Regions from separate parts of the Paenibacillus xanthanilyticus genome, predicted to be linked through region 1. Evidence: riboswitches for the same ligand, from Rfam matches in the RefSeq annotation. Region 1 holds a riboswitch; each other region holds the start of a gene.

Region 1 (5,771 bases):
GTCCGCATCCAGCTTAGCGCGAATATGAGACGTCTCCTGCGTCAGTTGTTGGACGCGCGTGCCGATTTGCAGGATCGTGGACTCCATCGCCTTGGTCAAATGAATCTCCGCTCCGGCCGGAACGCGGATTTTCGTGATGCTTCCGCTAACCGAACCGACTTCCGCCGCGCGAACGCCGTTCTTCGCAAAATACTCGCCGCCGCGCAGAAACCCTTTCACCACGAGCAGTCCGCTGCTGTAGATGGTCGTATTGTAGCAGCCTTGAAGCGCATTGATGTCGCCCTCGCAATAAATCGTGCTGTTCTGGGCATACGCGAATTGGCAGAGCAGCGATTGTTCCTGGGACGGCTGGGCCTTCGACATCCAAAATTCCGTCTTCTCGATAAAACCGTCCAAGTCTTTCAATTCTTTGATCGTGCTCGACACTGGATTCAAAAAGGCTTTTCTTAGATATCCGGCGTATTCGGTCCACTCGGGATCAATCTCCGCCGTCGCGTCCATGACCATCTTGGTCAAATCCACGATCGTTTCGCGAAGCAATTTGAATTTACCTTGCAGCAGTACCTTGATGAGCGGCCCAAGCCCTTTCTCGTTATAATCGGTCGCCTTGAATGCGCTGGCATTGTTCACTTGCACGACCGCATTGCGCAAAAACTTCGCTTTTTCGTGAATGTCAAGTAGCAGCGGGTACGCTTCCGCCGTGAACATGCTGCCTTTGCCTGCAACAACATCGCTGCCGATCACGTTGGCATGTATGATCAAGGAATGGCCTGTCTTAATCCGAGCAATGTTCACGTTCCCGCGTACCATGACGCTGCCCTCTGCCTCCACGGTCATCCCGTCTTGGACGGTTCCCAAAATATCGACGTCGCCTTGAAAGCGGATATTGCCCGAGGCAATGTCTACATCAGCGCCATGCACCAGTTTGGGGACGATGGAGAGTTCGGCGTGAACGCCTTTCTGCACAAGATTCGGCCGTCCGGATTGAATGGACAACACCTTCGTTGGGTCGTCCAGCAGGGTGACGCCCTCGCCCAACTTCAATTGCAGCTCGTGCACCGGTTCCGGCTCCACGCGCCTACCCATGACATCGAGTCCAGGCTTCCCGGGCTCGGGCGGCATAATTAGCCCAATGACCCTGCCTTCCGTTACGGATGGGAACTCTTTGATTTCGCGGTAATCGATCGTGCCGTCCGGACGCGTCTTCGGCATGATGGCCTGATTCTCGTTCGTCTCGAACAAGGGCTTCAAATAACCGTTTTTGCCCGGGACCGGCTCCTGCCCAATCGCGATCTCGAAACTGCCGCGGACGACGCTTTTGCACGCCATGGCGATATTCTCGGATAGAATGCCGACCGTTACGCCCCGCGCTTTGAGTTCGTTCAAGACATCCTGCATGTTAATGGCGAGCGGCTGTTTATCTTCGGCGGCGAGAAGTGTCAGATGCGAGGTCGGGGCCTGATCTTTGAGCGTGCGAGTGATGCGAAAACCGGGCTCTACGTTCAGGCGAGCCTTCATGTTCCGGTCGTCAATTTCGATTGACCAGACGGGGCGTTGATCCTCATTGATCAGTTCCACGCGAAAGACGTCTCGCTCCACGATCGTCGTCGTTTGCTCGACCAGGTTCCCATTCTTGTACAGCTTCCCCTCTTTCATAGGGCTTATTAACGGAAATTGGTCGGGCGCGTCCAGGGTGCCGATGATGCCATTTTCAATCCACGCTTTGCCTGAATAGGCCTTCGAACGGGAACTGTGCGCCTCGGTAGCCTTCGTATGATTCGGTTGTTTCGATTGATCCGCTTGATCCGCTTGAGTGCCGGATAACTCCTCCGATATGTATTCTTCCAGCGCTACGGACATCGGGGAGCGGCTCTCCTCCTTGGAGATCTCGGTCTTTCGGGTCACGCGGACGACCGCTTTTTTGGCCATGAGTCCCAGAACGCCGCGCGTTTCCGACTCCAATATTTCAATATGAACGTGATCTTTCGTTGTGCCGAGCAGCGTTAATGCCGTTTCCACCGCATGCTGAACCGTTTTGCCTCTCGATATGACGCTTGCTTCCACTGCAATCACCGTCCTTATTCGCCTGTAAAAAAGGAAGGGACCGCCAGAATGGCAGTCTCTCCGGCCCCATTCGGTAACCCGGCTGCCGACGTAATGACGTAGGCCCGCCGCTTTGCGTCCCCGACTTTCGTACGAGTTTGCCTTTATCATGATGTATCTGCCAATATCTAGGATAAGAGGATCGATATGATACAGATATCGTCGCTTCGGTTTTGCTTGATTACGGCCACTTCTTCCAAGAACGATTCATTCGACTGGCCGCGCAGCAAAGAGACATAGTCGGACAGCTTATTAATGCTGACCGATACCGGCACGCCCGGCGTCTCCACGAGCCCATCCGTATATAGAATGATCCGCGTTTGGTTCTCATAGTGAAGCATTCCCGTTTTGACGGGCGGATTCTTCTTCACGCCGATCGGAACCGTCGTCGTGGTTAACCGGTCGATGACCTTGTCATTGGACAGCACAAGACCCGGCGGATGACCCGCGTTGAAATAATGAATCATTTTCGTTTTCACGTCGACGAGCAGATAGAGGGCCGTAAAATAAATCAGCTTCTTGCCGCCGCCGAACAACTGCACCATTTGCTCGTTTAATTCCGTAAAGACGCGTTCAGGCTCGACTTCTTGCCTAATCGTCCGCTCGAGCAATGACCGAACCGACATCGTGATGAGCGCCGATGACAAACCATGACCGGACACATCAAGCACCAATATGGCGTATTGATCCTCCGAGACCTGAGCCCAGTAGAACATATCGCCCGAAACTTCGTCGGACTCAAGATATTTGCCATGAATTTGGATGTTGCCGTCGACAATCGGTTGACTCAAGACGCTTTTTTGAACCTGCTTGGCCAACTGAAGCTCCCTGCGAATTTTGATCTCTCTGGCAATCCGGGCATTCATCTCTCTCTTCAGACTCAGCGCGGATTTGACCCGAGCCAGCAGTTCGTACTGCTCAAAGTCTTTTTGGATGAAATCCATTCCCCCCGCCAAAAACGCATCCATAATTTGGCTTTTGCTGGCCGTAATGAAAATGATGGGCGTGTCCTTATACGTATCGTGTTTCTTAATGATTTTACACGCTTCGATTCCGTCCATGCCGGGCATGACAATGTCCAGCAGGATTAAATTGATCTGCACCGTGGTTTTCTTGGGACGTTCCTCGTCATGGATACCCAAAAACATAAAGGCTTCATCAGCGGAGCTAGCCGTGTGAACATTTGCGTAACCTTCTCGTACTAAGACATCCCGGAACAAATGCTGCATCATCGGCGAATCGTCAACGATCAGAATACCCATGAGCCCCTCCCCTCTTGGCGCAATTACCTCACTTCGACATAACCCGACAATTTGACCGTATTATCCTTTATTTTGACCTCATCCGTTAAAAATAAGCCCTATCAAAAGGCCAAGCAGCTGGAGCTGTCCTTGTACGTCAAGGAATCGAACACATCCGGATTGCCGATCATCTCGCCCAATCCTACACTGGCGGCGTAAAGCCGTTATCGTCACCGCCCTTTCACCTTGTTAGCGGTCCGCAAAGGGAGCAATTCCCCTCCTATTACCTATTATCTTCGCGCCTCACCTGACGATAAATAGAGCATATACAGGACGTAAGTTATCCGTTGCGTTCTCATCTATATCGAAGGGGATAGCGAAATGAAACTTCTACGAAACCTCAGCATATCGAAAAAACTGACACTTCTGATCTTCGTAAGCGCGGTAGGACTCGGGTCGGTCGGCACACTGGGCATCAATTATATGAGAGACATTGCCCAAAACTCGGAGCATATGTACGAGCACAATTTGATCCCGCTGAATACCATCATGCAGATTCGGGTCAACGCCAGAGCAAGCGACGCGTACACGCTTGAGCTGCTGACGACAGAGGACCCCGCTCGCAATCAGGAGCTCATCGACGAAATCGCCTCCGCTTGGGAAGAGATCGATGCGATGATCGACGAACTCGCCAGCAGCGAACTTACGGCTGAAGAGAACAAACTGCTGACGCAATACCGGGAGCATGCCGCGAATTTGGCGAAGGCCCGCAGCGAAGTGATCCAGTTGGCCGCAGCCAATAAGAACGCCGAAGCGTACGCGCATTATCACGAGAACGTGGAAGCGATGCGCAAGCTGGTGAACGACACGCTGAAAGCGCTGCAGAAGTACAACGTCGAAAATGCCGGCATCATTAACGAAACCAACCAGCAAGATGTAAAAGACGTCACGGTGTTCGTCTCCTCCGTCGTCGCTGCCGCGCTTCTCGCTCTCGTGGCGCTCAGCCTCGTGATCTCGCGCATGATCGTCAAGCCGGTTAAGGAAGTCAAGCGATTGCTGACCGAAGCGGAACAAGGCGATTTCACCGTGAAAGGCAGCTATATTTCGAAGGATGAAATCGGCCAGCTCGTCGCATCCCTGAACAGTATGACGGCGAATCTCCAGACGGTGTTCGGCTCTGTCCACGAGTCGACCTTCCAAGTCGCCGCGTCAGCCGAAGAGCTGAGCGCCAGCGCCGTGCAGAGCAGCAAGGCGAGCGAACACGTCACGCTCACGGTGCAGGAGCTCGCGGTCGGGACGGATAAGCAAGCGCAGCTGGTATCCGATAGCACGAACGCGATATCCGACATGGCCGGCTATACGCAATCGATCGCCGACTCGACGGACCGGATGAAGCAGGACGCCCTGCACGCGTCGGCCGTGTCGTCCGAGGGCAACCAAGCGATCAGCGAAGTGGGTACGCAGATGAACTCCATCTACGCCAACGTGAGCAGCTTGTTCGACGCGGTAAAAAGCTTGAACGAGCGCTCGAACGAAATCGAGCAGATCACGAATGTCATCTCCGGCATCTCGGCACAGACCAACCTGCTCGCCTTGAATGCGGCGATCGAAGCCGCGCGCGCGGGCGAACACGGCAAAGGATTCGCCGTCGTCGCGGGCGAAGTGCGCAAGCTCGCCGAACAGTCCAATCAATCGACAGACCAAATCTCGCAGCTCATTCAACTGATTCAGCAGGATACGGAGACGACGCTGCGGACGATGGAGAAAGCGGCGCAAGAGGTGAACAGCGGCTTGACGGTCGTGAATCATGCAGGCGGCTCGTTCCAAAAAATCGAGCAGGCGGTCAGCAGCGTCGTCGCGCAAATCGAAGACATTTCCGCGGATCTGCGGAAGCTGGCCGACGGAACGGCGAACGTGAACGCCTCGATCCGGGACGTTCACGCGGTCGCGAGCGACTCGGCATCGATGACGCAGAACATCTCGGCCGCGACGGAAGAGCAGCTTGCCTCCATGGAAGAGATCTCGTCTTCCTCCCAAGCGCTTGCCAGCTTGGCGGACGATCTGCAGCGCATCATCAAGCAATTTAAAATCTGACTACAATAAATAACAATAGGGTATCCTCGTCATCTAATGACGAGCGATACCCTATTGTTGCATTTTGCGATTCCCTTATTTTCCGACCCCCGCGACCGAGCTCTTCCGATACTGGTTGGGGGATACGCCCACCGCCTTCTTGAACGCCGTGCTGAAGTAATGCTGGGTCTCGTAGCCGATGCGCTCCGCAATCTCGTGCATGGCCAAGTCCGTCTCGCAGAGGAGCTGAAGCGCCTGCTTGATCCGGGCGCCGGTGAGCATGCCGACGAACGAGATGCCCGCCTCCTGCTTGAAGATGCGGCTTAGGTAGACGGTCGAGACGCACAGCTCCGC
Region 2 (5,771 bases), on a different contig from region 1:
GCGGCGGGGCGTATACTGTCCGGGGCTTGCCGCCCGGCAACTATATCGTGAGCGCTTTTGCGGACGGTTTTCAGGGCCAGATCATCGGCGCGATCGTCCAGTCGGACACCACCTCGCCGGTTAACCTCGGTCTTCTGCCGAATCCGGGCGCCATAACCGGAACGGTATCGCCGTCGTCCGCGGGGACGCTGGTGCAGCTGCTTGATGCGAATAACGTGTTCATTCTATCCGTTGTCACGACGGCCGAAGGCAGCTACCTATTCGATAACCTCGCGCCAGGCAACTACTTGATTCGCGCAACGGCGGCGAATTATTCGACGGAAACGGTCGGCGCCACCGTATTCTCCGGGCAGACATCGAACGCGCTGATCAGCCTGACGCCCAATCCGGGCATGGTCAGCGGACGGGTGACCGATGCCGGCGGCAATCCGATTAATACGGCCGAGGTGAAAGTGTTCGATGCGAATAACGTGCTGCTCGGCGTCGTCCTTGCCGGCCTGAACGGGGAGTATGCCATCGGCAACCTTCCGGCAGGCAATCTAACCGTCGTGGTTAGCGCGCCGGGCTTTGCCACCGCGGTCGGCGGCGTCGGCGTTACGCCGGGCGAGAATGTCGCGGGGTTGGACTTCCGGCTTCAGCAGCTGGTCGGCAGCATCTCGGGACAAATTACGAGCGCCCAGACCCGGCAGCCTGTACCGGGAGCGACGATCGAGGTTCGAATTCTAGACGAACTGGGCGTGCCGGTGGCAACGGTGGCGACCAGTCCTTTCGGGAACTATCTGGTGGAGAATCTCGCGCCGGGCAGCTATACCGTCATCGTGAGCGCGGAGGGCTTCGCCGTCTCCGCGATCGGCGTCATCGTGACCGCCAATCAGACGACGAGCGCCAGTCTCGCGCTTAGCCCGCTGGCGGGCGAGATTGCCGGCGTCGTGAACGCGGGGGGCGCCATTCTGCCAGGCGGCGACGTTAGTTTGAGGCTCTATACGGAGGATGGCGTGCTGCTGCAGACCCTCCTGGCGAACGTCGACGGGTCGTACCGTTTCTTTCAAGTCGCGCCGGGCAACTACATCGTCAACGCGACTGCCGACGGCTTTGTCGCCCAATCGCAGCAGGTGCCGGTTGCCGCGAGCCAAACGGCGACCGCCAACTTCAATCTTCAATCGCAGCCGGCCGTGCTGAGCGGGATCGTGCGAAGCGAAGCGACCGGAGCCGCCCTAGGCGGCAGCACGGTTATTGTGCGCGATTTGAACGATCTGGTTGTGGCGACGGGGATTGCCGATGAGAACGGCGCTTTCGCACTTGATAATCTGCCGGCCGGCACCTTCGTCGCCGCCGTATCCGCAGCCGGGTTCGGAACCGGCGCATCGGTCGTCAACTTGAACCGCGGCCAGTCGACGAGCGCCGTGCTGCAGTTGGTCCCGAATCCGGGATCGCTGGCCGGCTACGTCACCGATCTGGACACGAGCGCTGCCGTGGAAGGAGCCGTCGTGACGGTCAGGAGAGATGATACGGATGCCGTCGTGGCTACCGCGCTGACGGATAATCGCGGCGCGTATCTCATTCAAGATTTGGGGGCGGGTCGCTATACCGTAACGGCAGAGGCTTCTGGCTTCTTCACGCAGATTCTGTCCGAGGCAGTCGCGCCGGATCTACAGACGCCGCTCAGTTTCGTGCTTTCCCGCAATCCCGCGACCATCCAGGGGAATGTGGCGAACGCCGCGACCGGGCAGCCGATCGCGGGCGCCGCAATCGAGATTCGGCTGTTCAATACGTTCGGCGAGGCGGTGGCCTCCTCCCTGACGGACGCGCAAGGCAACTATACGATTAATCGGGTACCGGCCTCCAACTATACCGTCATTGCGAGTCAGCCCAATTTTGGGACGGAGGAAACGTCGGCGCACGTCGGACCGGGTCAGACGACTACGTTGAATTTTGCGCTCACGCCGAATCCCGCTTCCCTGTCCGGCACGATCGTCCAGCAATCGAACGGCTTGCCGATTGCCGGCGCGACAATCGACGTTATCGACGCGTTCACGGGCATCGTGGTGCGCAGCGGTCTCTCGGACGCCCGAGGCGTTTACCTTATCGGCGGTTTGCGGGCCGACGACTACATCGTGCGGACGTCGCAATCCGGTTTTCAAAGCGAGTCGAACGCAATAACGCTTCAACCGGGAAGCGCGCGCGTGTTGAATGTCAGCCTTCGCGCCAACCCGACGACCATCGTCGGCGCCGTGACGAACACGGCGCAGAATGTGATGAACGGGGCAGTCGTACAGGTGCTGAACGCCAATAATGAAGTACTCGCCGTGACGGTAACCAACCCGGAAGGCCGATTCGCGGTGAGCGGATTGCCGAGCGAGACGCTCGTCATTACGACAAGCTCGCTCATGCTTGGATCGGCTGTCGTGGTGTTCGATCCGCGTATGGGCGGGGAAGTTCGCATCAGCATGCCCGAGGAGATGGGCGACTTGCGCGGCACGGTGCGCGACGAGAGGCTGCGCCCGCTCTATAAAGCGCTCGTGGAAGTATTCGACCGGAATCGGCGGCTCGTACGCGCGGTCATTACGAACACGGCCGGTCAGTATTACATCGGCAATCTGGCTGCCGGTATCTACGATGTGCAGTTCACCTATCCGGACAAACGTCCGCTCACGAAAAGCGCCCTTATTTTCAATGGTCAAGTGACAGTATTGGACGCGATTTTGCAAGACGATGACGAGGAATAGCCGGCTGAGCCCGGAACCAGATCAAGGGGTGTCCCGCAGCCGTCCGCAGGTGACGGGGGGCGCCCTTTTTCCGTGAAAATATCACATGCTCTGCTTCATAAACGCTTTAATTAATCGCCGCTATTTACGCATGACATTCATGCGGCGGCAGCGCATCTAACAGCCAGGAGAACAGACCTTTGGTCGCATGAATAATCGGATCACGTTGATTGGTTAATGTTACCTAGTTCCTTTAGGGTTGTTTCATTGTCTGATAGGGAGAAAAGAATCATTACTAATCAACATTTAGTCTATTAAGACTACTATTTCGAGGGAATTTGGACCTTATCCGGATAATCTAAAAATAGGGGATTTTGTCGGATTACGGAGTATAGGACCTCGGGGTAAGATGTGATCAAGATATCGGAACGGCGAACAAGCAAGACGAACTTCGCTGGATCTCGATAAAGGCAAAACCGGCGAAAGCCGGCGACGCAAAGCTACAGGGGCTAAGCCGCGGAAGACGCGGGATGCCAGCCAGCTGCCGAAAGATGCAGGGGAGTTCTTTTTTCGAACCCTCCTTTCGGGCCTAAAGGTGGGCTATTTTGCATACGCAAAAGGAGGTGGCGACCCGGATGAAGCTGGTCATTCGGGAGAGCGGGGAACGGCTTGGCGACCAAATTGAATGCGCTTACACGTTTTGGCGGAGACTGCGAGGCCTCGTAGGAAGGCAATCTCTCCCAAGCGGCAGCGGCCTTCATATTCAGCCGTGCAAGTCAGTCCACATGTTCTTTATGAACTACGACCTGGACGTGCTTCATCTGGACAAGGCAGGCGTCGTCGTCGGCATGGAGCATCGGCTCCGGCCGGGGAGGGTCGGTGCGGCGTTCGCGGGAACCCGCTCCGTCGTGGAGCTTCCGGCAGGCACGTTGGCAGCCGCGAAGGTCGAGCTGGGACAGACCGCGATTTTGGAACCTTAACGAGCAGTAAACTGAATTTTGATCGACACCACAAATTTAGGAGGCTAACAACATGATGAACAGCATTCGCCGCTTCTGGAACGACGAGCAAGGCCAAGGGATGACGGAGTACGGATTGGTTCTAGGTCTGATCGCGGTCGCGGTCGTCACGGCGCTGATCGCGCTGCGCGGCCACATTATCGACCTGTTCGACAATGCGGAAGACACGATTAACACGGGCGTTACGGAGATGGGCGGCACGCCTTAATTTTTGGTCGATCCTTGGTACGATCGGATATAGGATGACAAGCAGACGGACGAAGAAAGCACGGAAGCCGTTGTTTTGAACCGCAACCACGAGACAACAACCATTCTTAGGAGGCTAACAACATGATGAACAGCATTCGCCGCTTCTGGAACGATGAGCAAGGTCAAGGGATGACGGAGTACGGATTGGTGCTCGGGCTAATCGCGGTGGCGGTCGTGACGGCGCTCATCACACTGCGCGGTCATATTATCGACCTGTTCGACAACGCGGAGGATACGGTCAACACCGGCGTGACGGAAATGGGCGGAACGCCTTAAGCTTCCTTGCCTAAGGGCCGTGCGTCAACTAGTGGCGTGCGGCCTTTCCTTTTGGACGAAACCAGTTGAGAGGTGGACGCGAAGATGTGGGCAAACGCGATTATGCTGCTCGTGCTGGCGCTATGCGTCGTCACCGATGTGCGCAGCCGCAAAATTTATAACAACGTCATCGCTCCGGCGCTGGTGCTGGCGGTCGTATATCATGCCGCGACGGACGGCTGGAGCGGATTGCTTCATATGCTGATCGGGCTTGGCGCGGGGTTCGCGATTCTGCTCATCCCTTATCTTCTCGGCGGCATGGGAGCGGGCGACGTCAAGCTGCTTGCGCTCGTCGGGGCGTTGAAAGGAGCGGGCTTCGTGATGGCCGCATCGGTCTACATGGCGCTGTTCGGGGCTGTCATGGCGCTTGCGATCGTGTTGTTCAAGAACGGTTTTCGGGCGCGAATCCGTTACATGCAGTACGTTTTGGTATGCATCCGGTACCGGCTGAAGCTGCCGCTGCAAGGACACTTCGTCTCCGGCACGTACCCATACGGGGTGGCGATCGCGGCCGGATGCGTACTCGGTTTTATGATGGAAGGATGGGGAGCGGGATGATACGGGACGAGCGCGGCCAGTCGCTAGTCGAGTTTGCGCTTTTGCTGCCGCTGCTGATGCTGCTTCTATGCGGAATCGCGGACTTGGGCAGGCTGCTCTTCGCTTACTCCAGTTTGCAAATGACCGTGCAGGAGACGGCTCGCCTCGGCGGACTGGGCAGAAGCGACGGCGACATGACGGCCTATGCCAAAGCACATCTTCGGGTAGGGGACCCGGCAAGCATGACGGTGACGATTACGCCGAGTCAGTCTACCCGGGCATCCGGGGAGAACGTGACGGTGACGCTGCGCTATTCGCTTCCGCTGATGACGCCCGTCATGACGCGGGTCATTCCGGCCCCGGTTCTTTCAGCCCATTCCACCATTCGGGTGGAGTAGGAGGTTCACGATGAAAACGGATTTTGGCGCTTTTATAAAGGAAGAACGCGGCAGCACGATCGTCTGGGCCGGCTTATCGATGATGTTTTTGCTCACGATTGCCGGGCTTGTCGTGGATGGCGGGATCATGTACGCGACGAAGAGTCATTTGCAGAAAACCGCCAATGCAGCCGCGTTGTCGGGCGCGCAGGAACTAACCGGACAGGTTGGAGCCGCGGAGGCGGTGATCGGATCGATTCTGGCCGCGCACGGGGAACAGAGCAGCTTGACCGGCACCGAGATCGCGCCGATGTCCACGGTGCGCGTGAAGTTGGAGAAGAAGATCGGACTCGGCTTCGCCAGACTGCTCGGCAAAGATACCGCAACCGTCTCGGCGGAAGCGGCGGCGCGGATTGCGCCGATGGGCAGGGCCGCCGGCGTAGCGCCGCTCGGCATCGATGAATCGATTCCGCTGGAGTACTTGAAGCCGTACAAGCTCAAGGTGGACAACTCCGGGGTGGAAGCGGGCTACTTCGGCATTCTGGCGCTCGGCGGGCCGGGCGCAACGA
Region 3 (5,771 bases), 2.0 Mb from region 1:
ACATACGGATTGTCGGCGGAAATCGCGTATGCTAGAATTAAACCGTACGCGAGTCCCGGTAATTAGTTCGTTTTAAAGGGTTTAGGAATGATCGTTTTGGGACTGATGGCAGGGGTGGATCTCTGCCTATTCCTCGTTCTTTTTGAGATGTTCGTTCATAGCGTAGTCATAGTTTCATCACCGCCGAAGCGAGGAAGAAGGGGCGCGGCCAAGCAGTCGGACGATGAGAAGGAGAGGATACGGTGGCATATCGGGGGAGGATAACCGCGCTGGCGGCCGCGATCGGCTTGTCCGGCTGCGCCGCGCTTTACGGGCTCTGGCCCGAGGAGAGCGGCCTGTTTCGGGCAAGCGCCGGCGCGCTGCTGTTTGCCGCCGTCTCCTTCCCCGTAGGCTGGTGGCTTGGCCTGAAGCATGATCGGCTGGCCCGGATGGCCGCCATGGATCCGCTGACGGGTGTGTACAATCGGCGCTTCGTGGAGAGCGGATTCGTTCGATTGGCAGCTCGCGCCGGCAAGCAACGCAAGCGAATGGCGGTCATGCTGATCGACGTGAACGACTTCAAGCAGGTCAACGATTCCCATGGACATGCCCAGGGGGACGCGGCGATCCGCGAGGTCGCGACGGCGCTTCAGAATGGCGCACAGCGCGGGGAGATCGTGGCGCGGTGGGGCGGGGACGAATTTTTGGTCATCTGTCCGTATGCGGACGACAAGACCGTCGCCGTCTTCTTGCGAAGGGTCCGCGAGCTGCTGGAGCACGCAACGCTTCGAACCGGCGTCCGGCTAGCCGTATCGGCGGGCGTCGCTTCGTATCCGGCGGACGGCGTACATCTGGGCCAGCTCGCGCAGCTTGCCGACGAACGCATGTACGCGGACAAACTATTGGGCAAGCGCCATAAAGCCGAAGAGGAAGCGATGCAGCAGGCGGCTCAAGCACAATAAACAGGCAATCAAAGGCGGAATGGCACAATGAGGAAAGCGCATATAACCTCGGTTAGGCCGGGGGATAAATTGGGGCGCACCGTCTTTCAAGAGAATGGCAATGTTCTGCTGGGGGAAGGCGTAGAATTAACCCAACGATTTATCGATCGGCTTGAGAATTTGGGCATCGACATGCTCTATATCCAGGATGACATGACCGAAGATTTGGAGCCGAGCTCGGCGATTCAGGACGAGACGCGGCGCAAGGCGATGGCCGAAGTCCACAAGACGATGACCACGCTCATGGATACGCACAAGACCAAAGGGCGCACGGTCGCGCCGGAGCTTGGCCGCACGTTCCGCACGGTATTCGGTCAAATGATGCAGGACCTCTCCGCAAGACAAGACATGCTTGTTAGCCTGACGAATATTCAGGCCATGGATTCTTACTTATTCAATCATTCAGTCAACGTTGCCATTCTCGCGGGCATCATAGGCGTGGCCAAAGGCTACAACCGCAATCAGCTGGAGGAGCTGGGCGTCGGCGCGCTGCTGTTCGATATCGGCATGACGCAGGTGCCGAAAGAATTGCTCGCCAAGGCGGCTTTCCTTAGCGAAGCGGAGCGGGGCCTGGTTCAGAAGCACGCGGAAGACGGGTTCAACTTGCTTCGCGCGCAGCACGACGTCTCTTTATTATCGGCCCATTGCGCGTTCCAGCATCATGAGCGGTTCGACGGGAGCGGGTATCCGCGCAAGATCAAAGGCGACGAGATTCACGAGTACGCGCAGATTATCGCCATCGCGGATGTGTACGACGCCTTAACCTCGCCGAGGCCGCACCGCAAACGGCATACGCCGACGGAAGCGATCGAGTTTCTGTTCGCGGCGGGCAACACGTATTTCGACGTCAACCTGATCAAATTGTTTTGCAAACATATTTCCATCTACCCGATCGCGACGACCGTGCTTCTAAGCTCCGGCCAGATCGCCGTCGTATCCGCCAACAACCCGCTGGCCGTCCATCGTCCGACGGTGCGGATCATTCGGGAAGCGGACGGCAATCCGCCGGCCGCGGCGTACGAGATCGAGCTGAAGAATTCCAACAATCTGCTCATCGTCAAGGAAGTTTAACTACAATCGAATGCAGGACAAAGGCAAACTTGTCGAAAGACAAGGACGCAAAGCTAAAGGGTCTACCGTTTGCGCGCATCGCGAACAATGACAGCCTGGCCGCCGAAGCGAGGGCATCCGTGAACAGGATGACGAAGTCGGCTTAAGTACCAGGGAGCGGCTTTTTTTATTTTGTATCCACGGAGGTCACATCCATCATGACGAGAACATCAAGAGTCGAACAAACCGCCGTATATGGCAAAGAAATGACGACGTATCCCCTAGAGACGCTCCTGCACAGCAGGACGGTGGTCGAGAAGGACGGATACGTATCCACGGGACTGCTGACCCATGTGGAAGGCGAGATGCTGGAGATCGAGATGTCCGAATTCAAATCGTTTCATTTGGGAGATCCAGTCCATCTCACGCTCTATTCGCCGGTGGGCATCCAGCGGATGCAATCCACGGTCATCGCGAAGGCGGAAGGGTCGCTTGCGGTGCTGCTCCCGCCGAAGTCGCTCGCGGGCTTGGAGGAGAAGCGGGAGGCGAATCGCGTCGAGGTCCGGCTGGACGGCAGGCTTCAGCCGAGCGTCCGGGCGAATCAGACGGAAGCCGAGGAAGGCGATGAACAGCAGGCGGTATTCAAGACGAAGAACGTCTCGCTAAGCGGCATCGGCTTCGAGACCGTTCATAACGTGAAGCTCCGTATCGGCGATCTCCTGCCGGCGGTCGTCTCGATGGGCTTCGAGCTCAGCTGCCATATTGAAATCGTCCGAAGCGAGACGGAAGGCGAGTTTTGCTTTTACGGCGCCCGTTTTGTGGAGCTGAACGAGCTGCAGGCAAGAATGCTTCGCGCCTTCTTGATCCGCGAGCAGGTGTCGAATTATTACCGGGTCAAGGAGAAGCGCAAGGCGCTTGCGCGGATGTAAGACATTGGCGCGCTGCCCGCGAATGTAGGAGGATGAGGGGAACCGGCCGCGGCCGCGTTTCCCTTTTTCAATATATAGGAGAGTCCAACCACTCTGCTGTATGACCGCGGAATGCCGCCGGTTGAAGCTGCGCGTCATCTGCCGAGGACCGTCAAATCTACCGTATCCAATCCTCCCGAAAATAGGTGATAGACCGCGTGCGTTCGTCCGGTCCGCGCTTGTTTCCCTAGCATATGCTATAGGAAACTTACGAGGAGGGGTTGGAAGAATGGCATCGACTCGAATAAAACCGAAGCGTCTCGCATCCAGCACGGGGAGGGTGATCCGGACAGCCAAAATACCGGTCGGAAGCACGCAATCCGTCTACTTGAACCGGTTGACGGTGCTGTGGGTCCAGAACAACGGCGTTACGTTCAGCACGAACGGGTTTTTCGCGCGTTTGTACCGGAACAATTCGCTGATCTCGACCGCCTTTTTCGACAACTTCGGCGTCGTGCAGTTCCGCAACGTCGGCGTGCTCACGACGTCTAACTTGACGATCCGCATCTTTAATTCCGCCGGCGTCCAGTTCCGTTCCCGGTCGATTCCGGCCGGCTCGGAAGCTTTCGCCGTCATCGGCTAACGCAGGTTGTGTGCCGGACGCTGCGTACGTGAGATGCCCTTCTGGCGGGCGTCCCTCGGGCGTGCGCGAAATAATCGAGTTTCTATTGAAAGAGGTAAACGCGAAAGAAAGAGGACCTCGACTTCCGCCACGATGGCGAAGCGAGGTCCTTTTTTTGCGCGCTACCCGCCGAACGCTTCACGGAAGGCCGCCTGCAGCTTGGCTAGGTCCACTTCCCACAGCTCGGCGATTTCCGCGCTGACATTCTCGTCCCACCAGTCGGCGAGCTTGCGGCGATTGCTCTGGTTTTCCGCGATCCAGGGCAAGTTGAGGGCGACTTTCTTGAAATACAGCTTTTCCGCCGCTTCCAGCTTCTCCTTGGGCACGTAGACGTTCAGGCGCTTGACGGTCCGGTACAGCTCGTTATCGCAGGCACGCCGAATTTTGCGCGCGGTCGGCAGTCCGGCCGCATGTTTGGATGGGGGGGATGGTTTCATCGTAACCGACTCCTCTCATTCCCCTATATATGCGCCCGGCTGCTGATTGGTCACCGGCCCGGCAGGCGCTTGTTATTGGACGTAGATGTAGCCGACCATCGGACCGTTATGCTCGCGCGTATCATGCGTTTGGCAGATGATCGGATAGGTGCCTTTCTGCTCCGCTTTGAATTTGACGACCGTTGTTTTGCCTTTTTCCACCGTTCCTTGAATGCCGAGTCCTTCGATGACGAACGGATGCGATTCGCCGCTGATGCCCGTCAGACGCAGCTCCACTTCCTCTCCGGCATTGACGAAGATGCTGCTTGGCGACCAGAGATACGCTTCGATCTTTTTGTTGTTCGCGTCGCGAGCCTCGAATTCGCCCGTCACCAGATGCATGACCCGCGTCTGGCTCGGCGTCGCCATCGCGGCCTGCGACTGGTTCCACTTGAAGCATACGACCGCTACGACTAACGCCAAGAGCAGGACCGCGAACAGCTTGATTTGCTTTTTGGTAATCACGAAAATGTTGGTCATGGAACGCCCACCTGCTTTCATCATATTGAACACAGCTAGTCTATGCGCGGGCTTGTTCACGCATGTCTGCCGGTTTGGACAAAGCGGCGCCGAGTGACGGAATTGTCACTTTATTGTGTGTCTGGTCTTATGGAGGCATGGCACTCAATGTGCTAGAATACCGATAGAGACAGAAGCGACAAAATTTAGAAATGTTAGGAGACGGAGAATGGAGTGGATTCACGAGCTAGCAACCACCGCGTTGCACTGGATTGAAGAGTTAGGCTATTGGGGCATCATTATCGGTCTTGCGATCGAAGTCATTCCGAGCGAAATCGTGCTGGCGTTCGGCGGTTACCTGGTGTATAAGGGCGAGATTTCGTTCCTGACCGCGGTCATCTGCGGCACGATCGGCGCGGTTATCCAGCAATGGATACTGTATGCTATCGGCAGATTTGCCGGCCGGCCATTCTTTGAAAAATACGGCAAGTACATCAAAATTTCGCCCAAGCATCTGGATACGGCGGAAAAATGGTTCAATAAATACGGCTCCGGCATCGTCTTTACGGCGCGGTTCGTGCCGGTCATGCGCCAAGCTATCTCCATTCCGGCGGGCATGGCGCGCATGAACTTCTGGCTGTTCACGATTCTGACGCTGCTCGCGTCGATCCCGTGGTCGGTGCTGTTCGTCTACTTGGGCAATTCGCTCGGCGACCAGTGGGAGAACATCGACGAGAAGGCGGGTCCCTATATTCAGCCGGCCCTGCTGATCGCGATCGCGCTGTTGATCGTGTACGTGCTGTTCAAGACGCTTCGCAAACGCGGCAAAACGGTATAATTTGGTGCCTCGGCGCCTGGTTTGGTACAATAGGAACAGGCTGGACCAACGATTGACTCGTACATAACGATCCTTTCCCAGGAGGGATACCGATGAGCAAGAACGTAGCGAACAAGCTGAACCAAGGCATCAGCCCGCAGCAGTTTATTGAGGGGATGCAGAAGAATAAGGAAGCGTTCGAGGATTGGGGCAACCGCTTCGAATGGAGCACCGAGGAGGACCGTGCTTTCTTTGAAGGCTTGCGGAATCGCGGCGACCTGCGCGTGCTGATCTTGATGGCCGAGTGGTGCGGCGACGTCGTGCGCAACGTCCCGGTCGTGTTCAAAGCTCTGGAGAATTCCGGCATTCCAGTCGACGTGCTGGTCATGGAAGACCATC
Region 4 (5,771 bases), on a different contig from region 1:
CGGCCATATTAAATTCACGTTAACCGTACTGCCCACGAGTGATTCGCCGAAACGGTTGCTATACGCATATACCGCAAACTCGTAGTCACCTTCCGGCAAGTTCCCGAGGGTAGCATTCGTGCTTGTTACCGTGCTCTTCAACACTTTCTGACCGTCCACGACCTGGTACACGCGATAGGCGGTTGCATAAGTCGCCGCGTTCCATCTAAGGGACACGTCGTTGCCATTCACGATGGTATGCGTCAAGTTCGCCGGTGGTTGCATGGTCGGCCATACAAGCGGGAACTCAAGCTTTGCGCCTTCCGGCGATTCGCCAAAGCGATCGCTGTAGGCACGCAGCACATACGTGTAATCGCCCTCTGGCTGATTTAATAAGGCTACTGGCATGCTGCTCTGGGTCTTCACCAGCACTTCTTCGCCGTTGACGACCTGATACACGCGATAAGCCGTTGCGTAATTGACGTAATTCCACTTCAAGACAATATCGTTGCCGCCACTCACCGTTTGCGTAAAGCCGGTAGGCGTTTCCATAATCGGGAACTCGACGTTCAGCGTTAACTTGCTGCCTTCAGGGGATTCCCCGAACCGGTAGCTTACGGTATGAACAATATACGTATGCGGGCCGCTCGATACATTACTCAACGTTGTGCTAGACGTGGTGACGGAGCTCTTGACGACCTTAACGCCGTCGATTAACTCGTAAACCTTGTAATAATCGCCGTAAGCGGCAGTCGTCCAGGTTAATCGAACATCGTTGCCGTACTGAATTTTATGAGCTAGACTACCCGGTGCAGTCATATCCGGGTACGTCAGTTGTAACGAAACGTTTGCCCCTTCAGGGGATTCACCCAGCAGCGAGGAAACCGAATGGACCTCGTAGGCCAGACCGCCCTCTGGCTGATTGTAGTACGTGACGCTAGTCCCGCTTACATTGGTTTTCAGCGTTTTTTGGCCATCAATGATTTGGTAAACGCGATAGCTTGTCGCATATTCCGCCGCAGTCCACTTCAACGTTACGTCATTGCCGTTAGTCACGGTATAGACCAGGTTCGTCGGGGCTTCCATGACCTGCCCGTTCAACGTCAGATTGACGGTCGAACCCTCCAATGAATCGCCGAAGCGGTTGGACACCGCGTGAATCATATACGTATACGACCCCGGTGCCATGCCTGTGTAGGTAACATTCAGGCTGGATGTTGTGGTTCTCAGCCCCTTCTGGCCATTGACGACTTGATACACTTTATAGCTGGTCGCATAAGGGGCGGCATCCCAGCTTAACGTAAAGCTTGTCGCGTTCGTAATCGTCTGCACCGCATTGGCAGGCGGCTCCATCACCGGCCACGCGACCGTGAAAGACACCGCGCCGGCGTCCGCCGATGTTCCAAAACGAGAGGAGACGGCATACACCTCGTAGGTGTAATCCCCTTTCGGCAAGTACGAATAGGTAACCGATTTCGATACTACCGTGCTTTTCAAAGTTTTCTGTCCGTTGGCTACCTGATAAACCTTGTAACTATCCGCATACTCCGAAGCATCCCAGCTAAGGGTCACGTCATTCCCATTTGCGATTGCGTATTTCACGTTGCCTGGCGCCTTCATGAGGACGGGATCGATCGTGAATGTCACCGTGCTTCCCTCAGACGACTCGCCAAAACGCGAGCTGTAGGCATGTACAACGTATTCGTAGTTCCCGGCCGGCTGCAAGGTGTAGGTCGCGCTTGTGCCGGACACCGTGCTTTTCAACACCTTCCGGCCGTCGACCATCTGATAAACCTTATAGCTCTCTGCGTTGGCGCTAGCTGTCCACGTCAAAATAACATCATTTAGGTTCAACAGCCTATACGCAAGACCGCTTGGGGGCGCCAGTGCTACCGCTCCGATCGTAAGCGAGGCTTGGCTGCCTTGTGCCGATTCCCCAAAGCGATCGCTGTAGGCGCGCACTTCATAGAGGTAATCTCCGGCCGGCTGGTTCGTATAGGTAACGGAAGTGCCTGTCACCACGCTCTTCTGCACGGCTTGTCCATCCACGATTTGATACACCTTATAGCTGGTTGCATTGGCTGACGCTTTCCAAGTAAGGAGAACATCATTCACGTTCTGCAGCTTTGCCTCAAAATTAGTCGGCGCCGTCATGGTTACAGAACTGATGGTTGCTGTAATCCGGCTGCCTTCGGCCGATTCGCCAAAGCGACCACTATAGGCATGGATCTCGTACACATATTCGCCGGCCGCATGATTTGCAAAAACAGCCGATGTGCCGGTCGTGGTGGTTTTCAACACTTTCTCGCCGTTGATATGTTGATAAATGCGATAGCTGCTTGCGTAGCTGGACGCCGCCCACCTCAGCGTGAGGTCGTTCACATTCGTTACGGTGAAGCTCGGGCTGCCAGGAGCCGCCATAACGGGATACACAACCGTGACCTCGGCCGGTGCGGAAAGCGGCGATTCGCCGAATAACGGATTTGCAGCGCTTACAGCATAACGGTATGTGCCCTCTGTAACGTTAATTACCGAGAATGTGCGCGAAGCTTGGTTTTGGACTAGCACCGCTTGGCCATCCTCTTGAATTTGAAATAGATTATAGCTCTGCGCATTGGCGGCAGCTGTCCAGTTCAGGACAAGGTCGTTGCCATTCTGAACGGAGACGGTAAGCACCGGGGCGGTCATCTCCGGATAGATGACGTCCGCCGTTACGGGAGCACTCGGTCCGGATTCGCCTTCCGCGCTAAGCGTGGAGATTGCGTAGGTATAGGACCCCTCGCTCATACTCTTCATCGTATAAGAGTTGGTCGCCGTCGTGCCGCGAACAATGAGTTGGCCTTCCGTAATCTCATAAATTTGATAACCGGTGGCCCCGAATACAGTGTTCCACGTTAACTTAACATCAGCCCCCGTAACCTGGTAACTGACATTGCTCGGCGGCAAAATGCTGCTGTTGGCGGTCTCTGCCGCAAATACGTTCACGGCTGGGAGCATCAGTTGAATGACAAGTAAAAGTGAAACCAACAATGATAGTTTTCGTGCACCCTGTCGCTCGCTCATCTTCTTCCTACCTTTCTTCGAATCCGGAAATTGGGCAAAAAAAATAAACCTCTGCCAAGGTTCATAGGAATTTAGTCTATGATGCCTTGTGGTAACCGGCTGCCTGCCGCACGCGCGTGCGGTTAAGGCCCATGGCTTTGCGTCTCATGATTTCTCATGATTTGCCCTTTTCACTTGGTTAGTTAGTTGTACGTCTTAGAATCTATAATACGTTGTCGAATGGAGGAGTGAAAATAGGTCTAAAGTCACGGAGAATAAAATTCCACTACATATGACTTATTGGAATGCGGCGATCTTGCGGGAGGTATTGTTCGATCTCTGCAAGTGACCAAGCTGCGAAAAACCTGAGATAGGACGTAAAAAAGCCTCCCCCAGCCTCTCGAAGCCTCTCGAGATGCGAGGGAAGCGAATATCCCGTTTTAGCGGCAAAATCGGGGTTCCCGTTCAACGGAGCGAAGCGGCTGCATTTGACCTAAAGCACGATCGGCAGGAACCCATCCGCGACGTACTGCGCGAACGGGATGTGCCCGCCGCTCTTCTCGCTCCCCGCAAGGGCGACGCCCGCCTCCTGCATCTCGTTCTCCACGCCGAAAAATCCGGAGCACGCCTGACAGCCGCCTTTTATGATACCCAGCCGCATGACCTGCTTGTAGAGCGCGTGGAAGGGATGGTCGGCTCGGCCGAATTCCTGCGGCCACTGCGTGCCCATCCCGTCGAACAGAATGTCGACCTCGAAGCCCGCTTCGTGCAGCTCCTGACCGTACAGCAGGCCATGGACGGCTTTGCCGACATCCTGCTGGTTCGCTTGAATAATAAGGACGTATTTGTTCGCTGGCATGATCGTTCCTCCTCATGAATGTGAACTTACCGGCTACCCGTGAAACTTTCGAATCGAACCTTGCCCCTGCCGGGCTCCCGCGCCCCGCACCACCTCCTTGACGGTCGCTCCGTTCGCTACAGCGACGGATTGACCGGGGAATAGGAGACGAACGCTCGCCGGATCCCGGGCCCCCGCTGCGCATGAAGCGCTTCAGCCAGCTCGAAGCGCACCAATCGCTCGGCGCCGGGGAACGCCGCGATCTGCTCCTCGTCCCAAATAATGCGGGAGCGGCCGGTCAGCTGGAGCGCATCGCCGCTGTCGAAGTCGATGAACAGCAATCCCGTGCCCGGGTGGCTGTGAATATTGCCGAGCGTGTTGAACATCGAGTTGCCGAAATAATCGGGGAACACGATCGTCCTCTCGTCCACGACGCGGACGAATCCCGGCGAGCCGCCGCGGTGCGAAGCATCCATCTTCCCGTCGGCGCTCCTGCTCCCGATGAAGAAGGTGTCGGCCCTGGCGATCCACTGTCGCTGGCCTTCGCTTAGCCGGGAGGTACGCGTCCATCTTGCCGGCAAGCTGTCCGCATCGGGGAACGACGGCGCGGTTCGCTGCTGAATGTATTTCGGGCAATTGCCGTACACCTGCTCCGCCGCCACGTCGAGCGTGCCGTCCGGCGCAAGCGTGCCGGTCCCGTTAATTCGCAGCCGAAACCGCTTGCCCAAATCGATCGCCAGCAAGCCGATGTGCGGATTCGCCGCCAGACTGGCGGCAAGCAGCGGATCCTGCGCCGGTTCCCACGCCACGCTTAACCGCTTGTCGCCTTGTACCGCGATGAAACCGGGCGGGCCGGTCAAGCAGGACGCCCATATCCGCCCGCCGACGTCGCCCACGGCCGCGATCAAGAGCGTCTGCGTACCAAGGAAGGCGGCGGCACCCGGCACGATCGAAGCTCGAATGCTTCGGCCGTTTTGCTGCGCGACAATCTCGGCGCCGGCCATACGCTGAACCGCCAACTCGCCGTCATGATAAGGATTGGCCATACAACCACCTCTTTTTAATGCTCAAATGGTCTTATTGGGTATTATACACATGATTATTTAATGTGTATACATTAATTTTGTAGGTTAATAAATGAGGTGCTGCTTTCCGGAGGCAATGAAAAAGCGAGACCTCGAAAGCTCCCGCTTTCTAAGTCTCGCTGTTCGATTGGCTTTGCGCACGCCGACGCTCTAGGTAAGCCGTCACTTTCATCCGGTTGCCGCATGTTTTGGGGCTGCACCAGCGTCTCATGCCGTTCTTGCTGTTGTCGTAGAAATGAAGGACGCAATCCGGATTTTCGCATTTCCGCAGCAGATGCGGCTCGTTCCGGCTCAGGAACCGCGCCGTCGATTCGGCAATCGGCGCGAGCAGATCCAGCGGACCGCGGACCAGACGGCGGCGTTCCTCTCGGAAAATGCCGTTCTCCAGATAGAGCCGGGTCGCGAATGCCTGATGGTCGAGCAGGCGGTTGATCGGCGCCAGATGCGCTACATTCACCTGCTCGCCTGCCAATAGGCTGTGGATTACGGCCAGCAGATGGCCGCGGAGTTCGATGGCCGCGCCATGCAGGCGTGCCTTCGCCTCCTCGCTCCACGTCAATGCCGCAGCCTCGGCTTCCTTGGTGAGCAGACCTGCCTTGCCCATCCAATCCAGCAGCGCGTCGAAATCGGTCAACAGGTCGAGCGGCTGCCCGCCTGCCATGATGCGCGTGTTCGTAAAGTCCAGCATTGGCTCATTGCCGATAAATAAGAAGGTCGGGGGTATGATTTTCGGCATGGCCGCTTCAACTCCTTTCAACTTGCCGATGTATCCTGATCTATTGCTCTATTGCTATACTAGCACATTCCCGGGGCGGATACCGTTTCTT

Evidence for each region. Region 1 has a riboswitch for cyclic di-GMP ahead of ACFSKT_RS05460 (flagellar assembly protein A). Riboswitches for the same ligand answer to the same signal wherever they lie in the genome.
Region 2: another riboswitch for cyclic di-GMP. It lies ahead of ACFSKT_RS30810 (DUF192 domain-containing protein); the one in region 1 lies ahead of ACFSKT_RS05460 (flagellar assembly protein A).
Region 3: another riboswitch for cyclic di-GMP. It lies ahead of ACFSKT_RS14515 (PilZ domain-containing protein); the one in region 1 lies ahead of ACFSKT_RS05460 (flagellar assembly protein A).
Region 4: another riboswitch for cyclic di-GMP. It lies ahead of ACFSKT_RS29530 (OmpL47-type beta-barrel domain-containing protein); the one in region 1 lies ahead of ACFSKT_RS05460 (flagellar assembly protein A).

Annotation. Positions count from the first base shown of each region.
Region 1 covers NZ_JBHUHA010000001.1:1,331,311-1,337,081, forward strand. The annotation lists gene ACFSKT_RS05460 (flagellar assembly protein A) at 1-2,073, opposite strand, end outside; cyclic di-GMP riboswitch class I at 2,134-2,216, opposite strand; gene ACFSKT_RS05465 (SpoIIE family protein phosphatase) at 2,232-3,365, opposite strand; gene ACFSKT_RS05470 (methyl-accepting chemotaxis protein) at 3,726-5,438, shown strand; gene ACFSKT_RS05475 (response regulator) at 5,514-5,771, opposite strand, start outside.
Region 2 covers NZ_JBHUHA010000002.1:3,033,813-3,039,583, forward strand. The annotation lists gene ACFSKT_RS30805 (carboxypeptidase regulatory-like domain-containing protein) at 1-2,726, shown strand, start outside; cyclic di-GMP riboswitch class I at 3,165-3,254, shown strand; gene ACFSKT_RS30810 (DUF192 domain-containing protein) at 3,311-3,685, shown strand; gene ACFSKT_RS30815 (Flp family type IVb pilin) at 3,738-3,932, shown strand; gene ACFSKT_RS30820 (Flp family type IVb pilin) at 4,055-4,249, shown strand; gene ACFSKT_RS30825 (A24 family peptidase) at 4,334-4,846, shown strand; gene ACFSKT_RS30830 (TadE/TadG family type IV pilus assembly protein) at 4,843-5,223, shown strand; gene ACFSKT_RS30835 (pilus assembly protein TadG-related protein) at 5,234-5,771, shown strand, end outside.
Region 3 covers NZ_JBHUHA010000001.1:3,371,185-3,376,955, reverse strand. The annotation lists gene ACFSKT_RS14525 (GGDEF domain-containing protein) at 243-941, shown strand; gene ACFSKT_RS14520 (HD-GYP domain-containing protein) at 969-2,051, shown strand; cyclic di-GMP riboswitch class I at 2,064-2,158, shown strand; gene ACFSKT_RS14515 (PilZ domain-containing protein) at 2,249-2,959, shown strand; gene ACFSKT_RS14510 (hypothetical protein) at 3,228-3,581, shown strand; gene ACFSKT_RS14505 (dehydrogenase) at 3,743-4,057, opposite strand; gene ACFSKT_RS14500 (cupredoxin domain-containing protein) at 4,130-4,576, opposite strand; gene uptA (undecaprenyl phosphate transporter UptA) at 4,785-5,393, shown strand; gene ACFSKT_RS14490 (thioredoxin family protein) at 5,486-5,771, shown strand, end outside.
Region 4 covers NZ_JBHUHA010000002.1:2,752,853-2,758,623, forward strand. The annotation lists gene ACFSKT_RS29530 (OmpL47-type beta-barrel domain-containing protein) at 1-2,964, opposite strand, end outside; cyclic di-GMP riboswitch class I at 3,130-3,218, opposite strand; gene ACFSKT_RS29535 (hypothetical protein) at 3,515-3,880, opposite strand; gene ACFSKT_RS29540 (pyridoxamine 5'-phosphate oxidase family protein) at 3,997-4,905, opposite strand; gene ACFSKT_RS29545 (CGNR zinc finger domain-containing protein) at 5,054-5,680, opposite strand.